DNA from 3 places in the Kribbella sp. CA-247076 genome. Region 1 is predicted to be linked to each of the others. Evidence: riboswitches for the same ligand, from Rfam matches in the RefSeq annotation. Region 1 holds a riboswitch; each other region holds the start of a gene.
The links. Region 1 has a riboswitch for cobalamin ahead of ACQPYZ_RS24525 (ribonucleoside-diphosphate reductase subunit alpha). Riboswitches for the same ligand answer to the same signal wherever they lie in the genome.
Positions count from the first base shown of each region.

Region 2: another riboswitch for cobalamin. It lies ahead of metE (5-methyltetrahydropteroyltriglutamate--homocysteine S-methyltransferase); the one in region 1 lies ahead of ACQPYZ_RS24525 (ribonucleoside-diphosphate reductase subunit alpha).
Region 3: another riboswitch for cobalamin. It lies ahead of ACQPYZ_RS15295 (magnesium chelatase subunit D family protein); the one in region 1 lies ahead of ACQPYZ_RS24525 (ribonucleoside-diphosphate reductase subunit alpha).

Region 1 is NZ_CP192051.1:5,210,716-5,216,287, forward strand. Features, by position in the region: gene ACQPYZ_RS24515 (Fic family protein) at 1-257, shown strand, start outside; gene ACQPYZ_RS24520 (DinB family protein) at 338-919, shown strand; cobalamin riboswitch at 988-1,143, shown strand; gene ACQPYZ_RS24525 (ribonucleoside-diphosphate reductase subunit alpha) at 1,277-4,150, shown strand; gene ACQPYZ_RS24530 (ribonucleotide-diphosphate reductase subunit beta) at 4,147-5,214, shown strand; gene ACQPYZ_RS24535 (serine hydrolase domain-containing protein) at 5,287-5,572, shown strand, end outside.
Region 2 is NZ_CP192051.1:4,239,543-4,245,114, reverse strand. Features, by position in the region: gene ACQPYZ_RS20075 (hypothetical protein) at 1-541, opposite strand, end outside; gene ACQPYZ_RS20070 (prenyltransferase/squalene oxidase repeat-containing protein) at 538-3,297, opposite strand; cobalamin riboswitch at 3,495-3,719, shown strand; gene metE (5-methyltetrahydropteroyltriglutamate--homocysteine S-methyltransferase) at 3,849-5,572, shown strand, end outside.
Region 3 is NZ_CP192051.1:3,232,378-3,237,949, forward strand. Features, by position in the region: gene cobN (cobaltochelatase subunit CobN) at 1-2,134, shown strand, start outside; gene surE (5'/3'-nucleotidase SurE) at 2,147-2,920, shown strand; gene ACQPYZ_RS15290 (3-keto-5-aminohexanoate cleavage protein) at 2,911-3,597, opposite strand; cobalamin riboswitch at 3,657-3,782, shown strand; gene ACQPYZ_RS15295 (magnesium chelatase subunit D family protein) at 3,847-5,572, shown strand, end outside.

The DNA of each region.
Region 1 (5,572 bases):
TCACCCTGGCCGGCGCGGCCCGATTGATCGACCGGTCGCAGCAGGCCGCCAACCAGGCGCTTGCGCGGCTCGTCGAGGCCCGCGTGCTGCGCGAGGTCACCGACGGCCGGCGGAACCGGATCTACGAGGCGCCCGAGCTCATCGATGCCTTCACCCTGCTGGAACGCCGGTTCGCCAGCCCGGCGGCGGACACCCGGATCGCACCGCCTAGCAGACCAGTCCCGTCGAGGCCAGAACCGACACACCGCGCTCATTGACTTTCTCCTCCCGTTCGAGCCACAATTCGAACACATGTTCGATCGCAGTGCAAAATCCGACCGGGAGCGTGAGGAAAGTGATGCCGGAGCCGTTCGACTGGGACATCCTGCACCGCCCATCGGCGATGGCGATGGTCCGCGGGCAGCTCGGCTTCAGCTGGATGGTCTTGTCCGGCCGGCTCGCTGAGCTGACCGACGAGCAGTACTTCTGGCGCCCGAGCGGCGAGGCGCTGACCGTCGTCCGGCGCCACTACGCCGGCCGGTTCCGGTCGCTGGGCTCCGGGGAGTGGGTCGCCCAGTGGCCCGACGAGCCGGACCACCGCGGCCCCCGCACGATCGCGTGGCTGATCGCGCACCTGACCGAGCAGTTCTTCGAGCGCTGGGAGTGGACGTTCGGGGAGAGCCGGCAGGGCCGCGCCGACATCACCTTGCACGGCAACGCCCAGGATGCAGTGGCCTGGCTGACGCACTGGGTGGACGCCTGGCAGGAGTCGATCGCCGCGCTGGACGAGGCCGAGGTGATGACGGTCGGCCTCAGCCAGGCCTCCGAGCTCGACGCCGCCGAGCCGTTCGGCCACGTCGTACTGCGGCTCAACCGCGAGTTGATCCACCACGGCTCGGAGATCATGACGCTGCAGGACCTCTACGCCGCGGCGGCCTGAGACCAGCCGCGTCACACAATCTGCGAGAACACGGCGTGGCGTTTCAGGAAATGTCGGTGGCGCCACCTAGCATCACTACTGCTGGTGGTTCAGAGTGGTCGACACCACAACATGTGGGTCACTCTGAGGCAACAGGGGAATCCGGTGCGAATCCGGAGCTGCCCCGCAACGGTGAGCGGAAGCCTTCCGCAAGTCCGAGTACCTGCCACCGGCGCGCGCACCGCCGGTGCGCGCGGTCCGAGACCTCGAGGGCGGGTCGCAGGGCGTGACAGCGGTAGACCCGGCCGGTGCCGCCTGTCCCGTCGTGCTCCCCACCCCGAGTCGCGGCCCTTCGGAACTCGCGTGGAGAGAGCACCTGTGACCGTCACTTCCTCATCGCGACCGACGGCTGACCAGCCGGCCCGGTCGATCGAGCTGACCGTCGTCCGCCGCGACGGCACGAGTACGGCGTTCGACCAGTCGAAGATCGCCGTCGCCATGACCAAGGCGTTCCTCGCGGTCGAGGGCGCCGAGGCCGGTACGACGCACCGGGTCCGGGACCTGGTCACCGAGCTGACCGGCCGGGTCGTCGACGCCCTGACCAGCCGCGGCGACGCGCGGCGCAGTGTCCAGGTCGAGGACATCCAGGACCAGGTCGAGCTGGCGCTGATGCGCGCCGGCGAGCACCAGGTCGCCCGCGCGTACGTCCTCTACCGCGAGGAGCGCACCAAGGCCCGTACACCCGCCGACCCGGCCGGTGTCACCGAGAAGCCCGCGATCACCGTCCGCGCCGCCGACGGCAGCACGGCACCGCTGGACGTCGAGCGCCTGCGGGTGATCGTCGCCGAGGCGGCCGACGGTCTGGATGCGGTCGACCCGGAGCTCATCCTCGACGAGACCCTCGGCTCCTGCTACGACGGCATCGCGCAGCACGAGGTGGAGCTCGCGCTGGTGATGGCCGCCCGGTCGTACGTGGAGACCGAGCCGCAGTACAGCTTCGCCGCGTCCCGCCTGCTGCTGGACCAGATCCGCCGGGAGGCGCTCGGCCGCGTCCACGGCGAGCCGCGTCAGGCGATCCAGGCCGACATGACGACGGCGTACGCGGACTACTTCCCGGAGTACATCCGGACCGGGATCGAGGCGGGGCAGCTCGATCCGGAGCTGGCAGACTTCGATCTGACCAGACTCGCCGCGGCGATCCGGCCCGAGCGGGACCTGAACTTCGCGTTCCTCGGTCTGCAGACGCTCTACGACCGGTACTTGCTGCACATCGACAAGGTCCGGTACGAGCTTCCGCAGGCGTTCTTCCTCCGGGTCGCGATGGGGATGGCGCTGCGCGAGGACGACCGCGAGGCCCGGGCGATCCAGTTCTACGAGCTGCTCAGCTCGTTCCGGTTCATGTCGTCGACGCCGACGCTGTTCAACTCCGGCACCACCCGGCCGCAGCTCTCGTCGTGCTTCCTCACCACGGTCGAGGACGACCTGGCCGGCATCTTCACCAAGATCCGCAACAACGCGCTGCTGGCAAAGTACTCCGGCGGCCTCGGCAACGACTGGACGCCGGTCCGCGGCATCGGCGCGAAGATCCGCGGGACCAACGGCGAGTCGCAGGGCGTCGTACCGTTCCTGAAGATCGCCAACGACACCGCGGTCGCGGTCAACCAGGGCGGCAAGCGCAAGGGCGCGGTCTGTGCCTACCTGGAGACCTGGCACATCGACATCGAGGAGTTCCTCGACCTCCGCAAGAACACCGGTGACGAGCGCCGCCGGACCCACGACATGAACACGGCGAACTGGGTGCCGGACCTGTTCATGCAGCGGGTCGAGTCGGACGGCCAGTGGACGCTGTTCTCCCCGAACGAGGTCCCCGACCTGCACGACCTGTACGGCGCCGAGTTCGCCGCGGCCTACCAGCGGTACGAGGCCGCCGCGGACCGTGGTGAGATCAGGGTGTTCCGGCGGGTCCGGGCGGTCGAGCTGTGGCGGCGGATGCTGACCGTGCTCTTCGAGACCGGCCACCCGTGGATCACCTTCAAGGACGCCTGCAACCTGCGGTCGCCGCAGCAGCACGACGGCGTGGTCCACTCGTCGAACCTGTGCACCGAGATCACGCTGAACACCACCGTCGACGAGACGGCCGTCTGCAACCTCGGCTCGGTCAACCTGGTCGCGCATCTGACCGACGGCGGTCTCGACGCCGAGCTGCTCCGCGACACCGTCAAGACGGCGGTCCGGATGCTCGACAACGTGATCGACGTGAACTTCTACACCACGCCCGAGTCCGAGCGCGCCAACCAGCGGCACCGCCCGGTCGGTCTCGGCCTGATGGGGTTCGCCGACGCGCTGTTCGCACTGCGGATCCCGTACTCCTCGGACGCGGCGGTCGAGTTCGCCGACAGCTCGATGGAGCAGATCAGCTACCACGCGATCGAGGCGTCCAGCGATCTCGCCGCCGAGCGTGGCCGCTACTCGTCGTACGACGGTTCGCTGTGGAGCCAAGGTGTCCTGCCGATCGACTCGCTCGAGTTGCTGCGGACCGCCCGGGACGGTGACGTGATCGTTGACGAGGGCAAGCAGCTCGACTGGGACACGCTGCGGGCGAAGGTGCTCCGGGACGGGATGCGTAACTCGAACGTGATGGCGATCGCGCCGACCGCGACGATCTCCAACATCTGTGGGGTCAGCCAGTCGATCGAGCCGACGTACAGCAACCTGTTCGTGAAGTCGAACATGTCGGGTGAGTTCACCGTGGCGAACCCGTACCTCGTCGCCGACCTGAAGGCGCGCGGGCTGTGGGACCAGGTGATGGTGTCGGACCTCAAGTACCACGACGGCATCCTGGCCGGTATCGAGCGGATCCCGGCCGACCTGCGCGAGCTGTACGCGACCGCGTTCGAGATCGACCCGCAGTGGCTGGTCAGGGCGGCGTCGCGGCGGCAGAAGTGGATCGACCAGGCACAGTCGCTGAATCTCTACATGTCGGCGCCGTCGGGGCGGGCGCTCGACGAGCTGTATCGGTCGGCCTGGCGGCACGGCCTCAAGACGACGTACTACCTGCGTTCCCAGTCGGCCACTCACGTGGAGAAGTCCACTCTGAAGGGCACCGACGGCCGGCTGAACGCCGTACCCGTGACCGTCGCGGCGCCCGCAACGGTGCCGTCGCCGTCGCCCGACCCGCTCGCCGCTCCCCTGCCCGAACCCACCGGAGCTGTCTGCTCCCTCGACGACCCCGACTGCGAGGCCTGCCAGTGACCACGACCGACAACTCCTCCGGCCTCGGCTCGATCTCGGTCGGCGCGGACCGGGTGCACGTCGCCGACAAGGCGATGATCAACGCACGCGCCGACGTCAACCAGTTGCTGCCGCTGAAGTACCGCTGGGCCTGGGAGAAGTATCTTGCCGGGTGCAACAACCACTGGATGCCGACCGAGGTGTCGATGCAGGCGGACATCGCCCTATGGAAGTCGCGGGACGGCCTCACCGACGACGAGCGGCTGATGCTCAAGCGCAACCTCGGCTTCTTCGCAACGGCGGAGTCGCTGGTCGCGAACAACATCGTCCTGGCCGTCTACCGGCAGCTGACCAACCCCGAGTGCCGGCAGTACCTGCTGCGCCAGGCGTTCGAGGAGGCCGTGCACACGCACACCTTCCAGTACATCTGTACGTCGCTCGGCCTGGATGAGGGCGAGTTGTTCAACATGTACCGGGAGGTCCCGTCGATCTCGGACAAGGACGCCTGGGCGCTGAAGTACACCCAGCACCTGGAGGACCCGGACTTCCGGACCGGCACGCCCGAGACCGACACTGCGTTCCTGCGCGACCTGATCGCGTTCTACGTGGTGTTCGAGGGGATGTGGTTCTACACCGGGTTCGCCCAGATCCTGTCCCTCGGCCGGCGGAACAAGATGGTCGGGATCGCCGAGCAGTACCAGTACATCCTGCGCGACGAGTCGATCCACCTGAACTTCGGCATCGACTGCATCAACCAGATCAAGCAGGAGAACCCGCACCTGTGGACGGCTGAGTTCCAGGCCGAGGTGCGGCAGATGCTGACCGAGGCGTGCGAGCTCGAAGTCGCCTACGGGCGGGCGACGATGCCGAACGGCATGCTCGGGTTGACGGCGGAGTTGTGCGAGCAGTACATGCACTTCATCACCGACCGCCGGGCCGAGCAGATCGGCCTCCCCCCGATCTTCGGTGAGAGCCGCAACCCGTTCGGCTGGATGTCGGAGGTGATGGACCTGAAGAAGGAGAAGAACTTCTTCGAGACCCGCGTGATCGAGTACCAGTCGTCGAGCGGACTGAGCTGGGACTGAGTTGGGACTGAGTTGGGCCTGAGTTGGCACTGATGGACAGGTGGCGCGCACTGCCGGTAGGCGGTGCGCGCCATGTCCGCTGACGTTCTCCGCGCAGCGCGGGCGGTACTCGCCGCGGTGACGAGCGACCTGCGGTACGCGCACACGAGCCACCTGCAGGTCGTCGTCCGCGGCTCGGTTGTGGTCGACGAGCACCTTCGCGGGCCGATGGTCTCGGACGTGTTCTCGGTGACCAAGAGTGTGCTGGCGACCGTCCTCGGGGTAGTGGCCGGGCGCGGGTTGCTGCCGGAGTTGGACAGCCCGGTCGGCGACGTACTGCCCGCCCTGCGAGGGCAGCCGCACACCTGGCGTCAGCTGT
Region 2 (5,572 bases), 970 kb from region 1:
GCGGTGCGCTGCCGGGGCGGCGCGGGGTGATCCGCGGCTTGGGATTCGTCTGCGCGGTCGCGTTCAGCGAGAACGACCACCCCTCGAAGCCGCCGCGGATCGCGTCACGGTTCTTCACGCCCCACTGGCTGTACTGCCACTGACCGCCGTTGGTCGCATGCCAGTACGACCAGTAGCCGGAGGCCGGTGGGGTGTCGATACAGGGTTCCTTGTACTTCGGCCGGCCGGCGATCGGCACCACCTCGTTCGGGCCCGGGCGGTTCTCGAGCCGGCAGATGAACGCCTCACCCCACCGTCGGGTGCCCTGGAGTTGGATGCCTGCGTCGACGAGCGCGGAGTGACCGGTGAACCCCGGGCCGACCGGTCCGGGTGCACATCGGACGATCGTCGTACCGCCGAGGGCCTGGAAGTCGATGACCACGGTCACACCCTCGTCGGTCGGGCAGAACCCGGGCGTGCCGCGCGAGGGGTCGACCGCCGAGGCGTGCAGGGGTGCCGCGATCAGCAGCAGTCCGGCAAGAACCGCGGTGAGTCGTCTCATCGGGACCCGGTCCGGGTCGGGGCGGATCGCCGGGCCGGCGACCGGCGGGTGGTGACCAGCCAACCGAGGGCAGCTCCGCCGACCACGAGCACCACGGCCAGACCGGCCCAGAGCCACCACGGCCCGAGGTCCTGACTGGTGGTCGCGGCCTGCGTCGTGGTCGTCTCGGTCGCACCCTCGGCGAACGGCGCGGTCGTTCCGCGGGTCAGTACGTCGGTGTCGATCGTGAGCAGCGACGTGCCCGTGAGCGCGGGCAGCGCGGCGGCGCTCGCGTCCGGGTCGCTGGTCCCGCCGGGACGGACCGGCAGACCACCGTCGGCGGCGATCGCTGATTTCAGCCGGGTCGCCGCGTCCGCGGTCTCCAGGCCGACCGAGCGCAGCGCGACCATCGCGGCCGACGTCGCCGGGATGCTCGGCTGACCGTCCTGCTGCCACCCGGCCTTCCACACGCCGTCGGCGTCCTGCCGATCGGTCAGCGCCTTGACCGCCTTCTGCAGGGTGGCTGTGGGCGCGGCCGGCTCGGCGCCGGGCCGAACCGCGTTCAGCGCCTGTACGGCGATCGCGGTGGCGGCGATGTCGCCGGTCTGGCACCGCTGTTCGGCCGGCCCGAACTTCGCCGGGAACGACCCGTCGCCGCACTGCTGGCGCAAGAGCGCATCGACGGCACGCTTCGCGTCATCGGCCCGGTTCGCGGCGACGAGCGCGAGTACTCCGTACGCCTGGCTGGTGAGGTCGGACTGGTCGCCCGACTTGCTCTGGTCGGTGATCCGCCCGTCGGCCTGGACCCGGGCGGCCAGTTCACCGGCGAGGTCGTTGCCGACGGCATCCTTGGAGGACAGCGCGAGAAGCAGTGTGAGCTTCGCGAGCGGACCGGCGTACCGGGCGTTCGGTTCGTCGTAGGGCACGCCGTGGGCGTAGGCGGCGACCGCGTCGGGTTGCGCCATCAGCGAGGCGATCGCCCCGACCGACCCGGGCAGCTTGCCGGCCTGCCGGAGTGCGAGTCCGAGGTCGACGGTCGCGTCGTAGTCGACGTAGCGCTTGCCGTCCTTGTCCACCTCGACGTGGTTGCCGCCGGTGAGCCTGGAGAGCAGGTACTGCGCCGTGTCGTCGGCGTCGCGGCCACTCGGTCCGGCGGTGGTCGTGGGCGCCGAAGTGGTCTGCTGCGGAGTCGGTGACATCGTCGTCGTGACGGTGGTCGTCGGTCGTGGCAGCGCGGGCAACGTCGGCATCACCACGACCGTGCGGGTGCTCGTCGTGGTCGCGCGGGGGAGCGGCGGCGGCCGGAGCGTGCTCGTGTGGACGACGGTCGGGCCCGGGACCGTCGTCGGCGGCTTGCCCGGCAGGGTCTTCGTGACCGTCGGCGTCGACGTCGGCCGGGCGGTCGTCGTCACCGTCGCCGTGGCCGTCGCCGTGGCGGTGACGGTCACCGTCGGGGACGGGGTCGGGTCGGTCGGCGGGTCCGGGTCGGTCCAGGCCAGGTCGGCGAACGGCACCGGGGCGAGCGCGAACACCGCCTGCGGGGTGGCCCGGCGCCACTGGTCGATGCCGAGGTTGATGCCGTTGGCAACCGCATCCGCGAGCGACTCGCCGTTGTACGCGATCGCGCCGACGTGGTCGGCGGCGGCACCGACGTTCTCGGCGGTGAGCTGCAGGCTTGCCACCCAGTCCTTCGCCTTGTCCGCGGCCGCCGTGCGGCCACCGCCGACGAGGGCCTGGGCGACCAGGCCGGTGCTGTTCGTGTTCGAGCCCTCGGTCGAGACCCCGCCGCCGAACGAGCCGTCCGGCTTCTGCACCGAGGTCAGCCAGGTCAGGCCCTTGAGGATCTCGTCGTCGACTCCGCCGATGCCGTAGTTCTGCGCGGTCATCAGCGCCTGCACGGCCATCGCCGTACCGTCGCCGTCGGGTGCGCCCTGACCCTCGTCGCAGGTGAGCTTGTCGTTGTAGAACATCCGGAAGTAGCCGTCGGCGCACTGCTGCCGGACGAGGAAGTTCACGGCGGCCTCGGGTACGCCGCCGGACCGGGCCAGGCCCATCACGGCGAGGGACTGGCTGAAGATGTTGGTGTCGTCGTTGCCGGTGCCGAAGTCGCGGATCCGGCCCTCCTCGACGCCCGCGTCGGGGCCGGCGAGCAGGTCGAGGGTCTCCTGCCGCATGTTCCGGCCGCCGAAGTCGCGGTAGTCCTGGCCGGCGGTGACCGCGGCCAGCAGGATCTTCGCGGTCGCGCCGGCGATCCGGGCGTCCGGATCCGGGTACCAGCCCGGGCCGGCGTAGTCCGGCACGTGCTCGGAGACGGCCTTCACGACCGAACGGATCACCGCGGGATCGGCCTCGGTCGCGATCAGCGCCCACTGGGTGTCGATCGTCAGACCCCAGTCCGGGTTGGCGAACCCGGGGATCGCGCCGTCGACCAGCTGACCGGCCATCCAGGCTGCGGCCGCGCCCGCCTCCGGGGACGCGGCAGCCGTCGTACGGCGCTCGGTCCGCGCGTCGTCGGCGGACGAGACGGGCGAGGCGTGCGCGGCGATCGTCGGGGCGAGGGTGAGCGTCGCGGCGAAAACCGCGGTCGTCCAACGGCGGGCGGAGGTGCGCATCGAACCTGACTTCGGCTGGGCGGTCCGCGATGCGTCGCCCAGCACGGTCACCGGCCCCCATCGGTCGCGGTGACCGATCAGGAACGGCGGTCGCCGTCCCGGACTCCGCCCGTAGACCACGACGGGTGTGGAGTCGCAGACCCGTCGGCAGGCATTCCGGCTCACGGAGGTCGCCCTCCGCCTACGGTTGCGGGTCAGCGCCGGACTTCGACCGGCTTCCCCCACACGTCAGGTCGTCACGCACTTCCGGGCACAGCCCGGGAAGCGACAGTAGGTTACCTTCCCACGCGCCCACCGGGAAACCCGCACGAACGTGTCTGTTCGCACTCTGTGCGCTCTCGACCTCGCCTCGGGTCGCGCGGGTAAGCTGGCTGGGCAGCTGGTTCGGTCTGGCAGCCAGTCAGATCGTCGTAAGAGGGAACCCGGTGTGAGTCCGGGACTGCCCCGCAGCGGTGAGGGGGAACGACCGCCGTCAGGAAGCACTGGGTCCAGCCGGACCTGGGAAGCGACGGCCAGTAGGTGTCCGGCAACTGATACAGCCGGGCGTGCCCCCGAGTCCGAAGACCTGCCACTGCCCACCGTGCGCCCGGCGTACGGCGGTGACCGCGTGACCTCGTGGGAAGGTCGACGGGCGTGGCCGGGTGCGACCGGCGGCGTCGGCGTGCTCTCCCACCGGGTCGAGGGTCTTTCGAGACAGGCTCGCTAAGGAGAGACGCTTGAACAGCAAGTCGGCAGCACGGGCCACCGTGTACGGCTACCCCAGGCAGGGTTCCCATCGTGAACTGAAGAAGGCCGTCGAGGGCTACTGGAAGGGCACGGTCACGGCCGACGCCCTCCGGCAGACCGCCGCGGACCTTCGCAAGGCCAACTGGCAGCAGTTGGTCGCCGACGGGATCGGCGAAGTGCCGACCGGTGACTTCTCGTACTACGACCACGTGCTGGACACGACCGTCCTGCTCGGGGCGATTCCGCAGCGACACCGGGCCTCCGTGGACGCGGACCCGCTGGACGGGTACTTCGCGATGGCCCGCGGCACCCAGGAGGTCGCGCCGCTGGAGATGACGAAGTGGTTCGACACCAACTACCACTACCTGGTGCCGGAGCTCGGCCCGGACACGACGTTCACCGTCGACTCCAGCAAGCAGGTCTCCGAGCTGCAGGAAGCCGTGGCGCTGGGCCTCAAGGCCCGGCCGGTCCTGGTCGGGCCGATCACCTATCTCCTGCTGGCCAAGCCGGCGCCCGGCGTGGCGGAGGACTTCCAGCCACTGTCCCTGCTCGAGCGGATCCTCCCGGCGTACGCCGAGGTGCTGGCCGACCTGCGCGCCGCGGGGGCGGAGTGGGTCCAGCTGGACGAGCCGGCCCTGGTCCAGGACCGCACCGCCGACGAGCTCGACGCCGTGGCCCGGGTGTACAGCACGCTGGGCGGTCTCACCGACCGCCCGAAGCTGCTCGTGGCCTCGTACTTCGACCGGCTCGGTGACGCCTTGCCGGTGCTGGCCGACGCTCCGGTCGACGGTCTGGCGATCGACTTCACCGGCCCGGCCGCGGCGAATCTCGACGACCTGGCCGCGGTCCCCGGCCTTCGCGGCAAGCGCCTGGTCGCGGGGGTGGTCAACGGCCGCAACATCTGGATCAACGACCTGTCCGCCTCGCTCTCGGTGCTCGCCCAGCTGATGGGCCTGGTCGACCACGTGGACGTGGCCGCCTCGTGCTCGCTGCTGCACGTTCCGATCGACGTATCCGCCGAGACCGAGCTCGATCCCGAGGTGCGGCCGTGGCTCGCCTTCGCCCGGCAGAAGACCGCCGAGATCGCGGCGCTGGCCACCGGTATCACCGAAGGCACCGAGGCGATCGCGGCCGTCCTCGACGCGAACCGCGAGGCGCTGGCGTCCCGGGCGTCCTCGCCCCTGACGAACAACCCGGCGGTCCGGGCACGGGCCGCGGCGGTCACCGCGGCGGACGGTCGGCGCGGGGCGTCGTACCCCGACCGGAGTGCCGCACAGCAGGCCAGGCTGGGGCTGCCGTTGTTGCCGACGACAACCGTGGGGTCGTTCCCGCAGACCGGCGAGCTGCGGAAGGCCCGGGCAGACCTGCGGGCCGGCCGGATCGACGAGGCGCAGTACGACGAGCGGATCGACGCGGAGATCCGCGAGGTGATCGCGTTCCAGGAGAAGGCCGGCCTCGACGTGCTGGTGCACGGCGAGCCGGAGCGCAACGACATGGTCCAGTACTTCGCCGAGCAGCTCGACGGGTACGTCGCCACGCAGCACGGCTGGGTGCAGTCGTACGGGACGCGCTACGTCCGTCCGCCGGTGCTGGTCGGCGACATCTCGCGGCCGGAGCCGATGACGGTCCGGTGGTGGGCCTACGCGCAACTGCAAACTGATCGTCCGGTGAAGGGCATGCTGACCGGTCCGGTCACGATGCTGGCGTGGTCGTT
Region 3 (5,572 bases), 2.0 Mb from region 1:
TCTGGGCAAGCACGGGACGCTGGAGTGGTTGCCGGGCAAGGGCATCGGGCTGGCGGCCGACTGCGCGCCGGACGCCGTCCTCGGGAACCTGCCGATGGTGTACCCGTTCATCGTCAACGACCCGGGTGAGGGCACGCAGGCGAAGCGGCGGGCGCACGCGACCGTCGTCGACCACCTGGTCCCGCCGATGGCGCGGGCCGAGACGTACGGTGACATGGCGAAGCTGGAGTATCTGCTCGACGAGTACGCGACCGTCTCAGCTCTGGATCCCGAGAAGGTGCCGACGCTGCGGGCGCAGATCTGGACGCTGATCCAGGCCGCTCAGCTGCACCACGACCTGCACACCGCCGAGAAGCCGGCGGACGACGACTTCGACGAGTTCGTCCTGCACCTGGACGGCTATCTCTGCGAGATCAAGGACGTGCAGATCCGCGACGGCCTGCACGTGCTCGGTGGTACGCCGACCGGCGAGGCGCGGATCAACCTGGTGCTCGCCGTACTGCGGGCCCGGCAGTTGTGGGGTGGTTCGTACTCGATCCCCGGGCTGCGGACCGCGCTCGGCGACACGTTCGGCGTGGACGAGGCGGAGCTCCTCGCGAACCCCGGGCAGGCCGCGGACCTCGCCGACCTCGCCACGCTCGCGGATCTGCCCGCGGTCAGCGGGGCCGATGGCGTCGACCTGCTGGAGGCGGTCGCGCGGAAGCTCGTCGTGGGGATGGAGACGCTGAGCTGGGACGCGGCGAAGGTGCCGGTGGTCGTGACCGAGGTGCTCGGCCGCTCGTCGGCCGGGGTCGAGGCGTCGCTGACGTTCGCCGCCACCGAGGTCGTGCCGCGGCTGGCGCGGACCGGCGACGAGTTGGCGAACGTCCTGCGCGCCCTCGACGGCCGGTTCGTCGAGGCCGGCCCGTCCGGATCGCCGACCCGGGGGCTGGTCAACGTGCTGCCGACCGGCCGCAACTTCTACGCCGTCGACCCGAAGGCGATCCCGAGCCGGAACGCCTGGGACGTCGGCGTCGCCCTGGCCGACTCGCTGCTGGCCCGCCACCGGGCGGAGACGGGGGAGTGGCCGCGGTCCGTCGGCCTGACGGTCTGGGGGACGTCGGCGATGCGCACGCAGGGCGACGACCTCGCCGAGGTGCTGTGGCTGCTCGGCTGCCGCCCGGTCTGGGACGACGCGTCCCGCCGGGTGACCGGCTTCGAGGTGGTTCCGGTCGAGGAGCTCGGCCGGCCGCGGGTCGACGTCACGGTCCGGATCTCGGGCTTCTTCCGGGACGCCTTCCCGCACGTGGTCGCGCTGCTCGACGAGGCCGTCCGTACTGTCGCCGCGCTGGACGAGCCGGCCGGTGACAACTACCTGCGCGCGCACGTCGACGCCGACGTTGCCGCGGGCAACGACGTACGGTCGTCGACCGCGCGCGTCTTCGGCTCCAAGCCCGGCTCGTACGGCGCCGGGCTGCTGCCGCTCGTGGACGCGCGGAACTGGCGGACCGACGCCGAGCTGGCCGAGGTATACGCCGTCTGGGGTGGGTACGCGTACGGCAAGGATCTCGACGGGACCGAGGCGCGCGGATCGATGGAGCGCGCGTACGCCCGGATTCAGGTGGCGGCGAAGAACGCGGACACCCGCGAGCACGACATCATGGACTCCGACGACTACTTCCAGTACCACGGCGGCATGATCGCCATGGTCCGCCACCTGACCGGGACCAACCCGAAGGCGTACGTCGGCGACTCCGCCGTTCCCGCGCAGGTGAAGACGCGCACGCTGGCGGAGGAGACCAAGCGGGTCTTCCGGGCCCGGGTGGTCAACCCGCGCTGGATGGCCGCGATGCGCCGGCACGGGTACAAGGGCGCCTTCGAGATGGCCGCGACGGTGGACTACCTGTTCGGGTACGACGCGACCGCGGGCGTGGTCGACGACTGGATGTACGAGACGCTGACGACGGAGTACGTCGCGAACCCGGAGATGGCGGAGTTCTTCCGCACGTCGAACCCGTGGGCCCGGCACGGGATCGCGGAGCGGCTGCTCGAGGCGGCCCAGCGCGGGCTGTGGGCGGAGCCGTCCGCGGAGGCGCTCGAGACGCTCCGCAGCGCGGTCCTCGAGACGGAGGGTGACATCGAGGATCGCGGCTGATTGGGTAGAGGCATGGCGCCGGAGAAGCTGCGAGTCCTGATCACGAACGACGACGGCTACCAGGCTCCGGGCATCCGGGCGCTCGCCCCGGCGATCGCCGAGCTCGGGCACGACGTCCTCGTGGTCGCTCCGCTGGACGACCAGAGCGGGGTCGGCTCGGCCCGGGCCGGGATGGTCGGCCGCCCGATCCGGACCTCGGCCGAGGACGAGGGCGGCATCACCTACCACGGCATCGACGGGACGCCGGCGCTCGCGGTCACGCTGGCCACGGTCGGTGCGTTCGGCGCGAAGCCCGACGTCGTCGTGTCCGGAATCAACCGCGGGCTCAACATCGGCGTCCCGATCTTCCACTCCGGCACGGTCGCCGCCGCGCTGACCGCGGCCGGCCAGGGTCTCTCGGCGGTCGCGGTCAGTATCGACTCCGACGACCCGGCGCACTGGCAGACCGCCGGCGCGGTCGCGGCCGAAGCGCTGACCTGGATCACGCCCGAGCCGGCCGGGACCGTGCTGACGATCAACGTCCCCGATCTCCCGCTCGACCGGCTGGCCGGTGTCCGGCACGCGTCGCTGGCGCCGATCAAGCGGTCCCGGATCACCGGCACGACGGCGCCGACCGGCGAGCCGATGATCGAGCTCGAGCCGCCGGCCGCGAACCCGGTCGCCGGTTCGGACGAGGCCCTGCTCGCCGCCGGCTTCGTCACGGTCACGCCGATCGTCGGCATCCGTGAAGTCAAGGACGACGCGGCCGCCACCGCCCTCGCGAAACGCCTCTCCAGCTACAGGTAGCCCAGGAGGTCCGCCGTGTCCCGGACCGATTCGCCGTCGGGCCCGGTCACCATGTCCTCCAGGCCGACGCGTACGTCGTGCCCCTGCGCCTGAGCCCACCGCAGCACCGGCCAGGCCCACTCGTTCTCGCCGTGCACGAGGACATCGGTCGTCGGCAGGACGTCGAGGACTGCCCGAGCGGCCGCGACGCCGTCCTGACCCGGTGACACGCCAGGGATCGCTTCGACCAGCACGCGGACGACCGGACCCGCCCACGCCACGTAGTCCCCGGCCGCGGCGGGCGTGAACAAACCGGCCTCGACCTCGATCCCGCGTTCGATCAACAGGTCGGCGACCTGTTCGGCACCCTCCTCGTGGAAGTTCACACTCGCGAAGTCCGGCCCACGGTCCCACTCCGCGATCAGCTCGAGCCGTTGCCACAGATCCGGCAGGATCTCCGCCCGGGTCGACACTCCGACCGGTACGCCGGGACATCGCTCCCGCACCGCGTCCACGGCCGCGCGGATGTCCGGCCAGCGCAGGCTCTCCCGCTCGTCCGGTCCGCGGGGATGGAGGTGCACCGCCTGTGCGCCCGCGCGAACTGCTGCCTCCGCGGCCGACGCGAGCTCGGCTGGCGTGATCGGCACTCCGGGGTGGTCGGCTCGCGAGCGGTCACCGTTCAGGCACGCTTTCACCATCACGACTCCACGCTAGCGGCGGTGTGAACCTGGTCGCTGAGGGTGGGGTGGGGTTGTGCCATGATCGAGCGGACGGTTGTGGAGGAACACCGGTGACCGGCTGCGGCCGGGAGTCCGGGGCGGTCCCGCCACTGTGACCGGGGTGACCCGGAAGCCAGGACATCCGCGTCCGTCCGCCGGCCTCGCGTGGTCCGGCGTACCAGCTGCCGAAGCGGGCGTGGACACCCGCTGGACGAAGGGATCCGCCCGATGCGGCCTGTTCCGACCAGCCTCACTCCTCGCGCGAGTGCCGGATTCCCCTTCACCGCGGTGGTCGGAATGCCGGAGCTGCAACTGGCGCTGGTCCTCGCGGCCATCTCACCGGCGATCGGCGGCGTCCTGATCCGCGGCGAGAAGGGCACCGCCAAGTCGACCGCGGTCCGGGCGCTCACCGAGATCCTGCCGGCCGTCGACGTCGTCCCGGGCTGCCGCTTCTCCTGCGATCCCGACCACCCCGACCCCGCGTGTCCCGACGGTCCGCACCCGTCCGCCGGGGAGTCCGGGTCGGGTCCCGGGGTGGGCACGCGGCCGGCGCGGTTGGTCGAGTTGCCGGTGGGTGCGACCGAGGACCGCGTGCTCGGGTCGCTGCACCTGGAGAAGGCGCTGGCCGAGGGCGTCACGGCGTACGAGCCAGGTCTGCTCGCGGCCGCGCACCGCGGGCTGTTGTACGTCGACGAGGTCAACCTGCTGCACGACCACCTGGTCGACGTACTCCTCGACGCGGCCGCCATGGGCCGCGCGACCGTCGAACGTGACGGCGTCTCGGTCACCCACCCGGCGCGGTTCGTCCTGGTCGGCACGATGAACCCGGAGGAAGGCGAGCTCCGCCCGCAACTGCTCGACCGCTTCGGCCTGACCGTCGACGTCGTCGCCAGTCGCGACCCCGCCGTCCGGGTCGAGGTGATGCGTGCGCGCCTCGCCTACGAGGCGGACCCGGCCGGCTTCACCGCACAGTACGACGCCGCGCAACGTGAGCTCGCCGAGCGCATCGTCAAGGCGCGCGATCTGCTGTCCGAGGTGATTCTGACCGACGGCGCCCTTCGGCAGATCGCGGAGATCTGCGCGTCCTTCGACGTCGACGGGATGCGCGCCGACCTGGTCACCGCGCGGACGGCGGTCGCGCACGCCGCCTGGTCCGGCCGGACGGTCGTCGAGGTGGACGACGTCCGCGCGGCCGCCAAACTCGCGCTCCCGCACCGCCGACGCCGCAACCCCTTCGATGCTCCCGGCCTGGACGAGGACCAACTCGAAGACGCCATCAACAACAGCACCCCACCCGACCCGGATCCCGACGACGACCCGGACGATCCTAACGGCCCCGGCGGCGGTGCGGACCCGTCGGATCCGTCCGACCCGGACGCCGGCCCTGCCGACCCCGCCGACCCCGGTTCCGCCGGGGCCGACCGCGCGGACGCCGACCGAGCGGACCGCGCTGAGGGGGACCGCGACCCAGCCGACCGTGACGAGACGGACCGCGACAAGGCGGACCATGGCAAGGCGGACCGTGAGAAGGCCGACCGTGATGAGGCGGGGCGGAAGGGCTCGGGGGTTGCTCCGGTGGGCGAGGTGGTCGGGAGCTCGGAGCCGTACAAGGCCCGGTTGCTGAGTGTTCAGGCCGCCGGTGCGGGTGTGGCCGGGCGACGTTCCCGGGCGATCACCGACGCCGGCCGCGTGGTGGGGGACCGGCCGCGCCTCGGTCGTGAGTCCGGTCGGCCGCATCTCCTTGCCACCATCCGTTCGGCGGCCCCACACCAGCACTCGCGCCACCACAGCGGCCCTGGCCTTGCCGTGCGTGCGTCCGACGTGCGGCTCGCCGTACGGGAGGGGCGTGAGGGCAACCTCGTGCTGTTCTGCGTCGACGCCTCCGGCTCGATGGGCACGAAGAAGCGCATGGGCGAGGTGAAGACGGCGATCGTCTCGCTGCTCCTGGATGCCT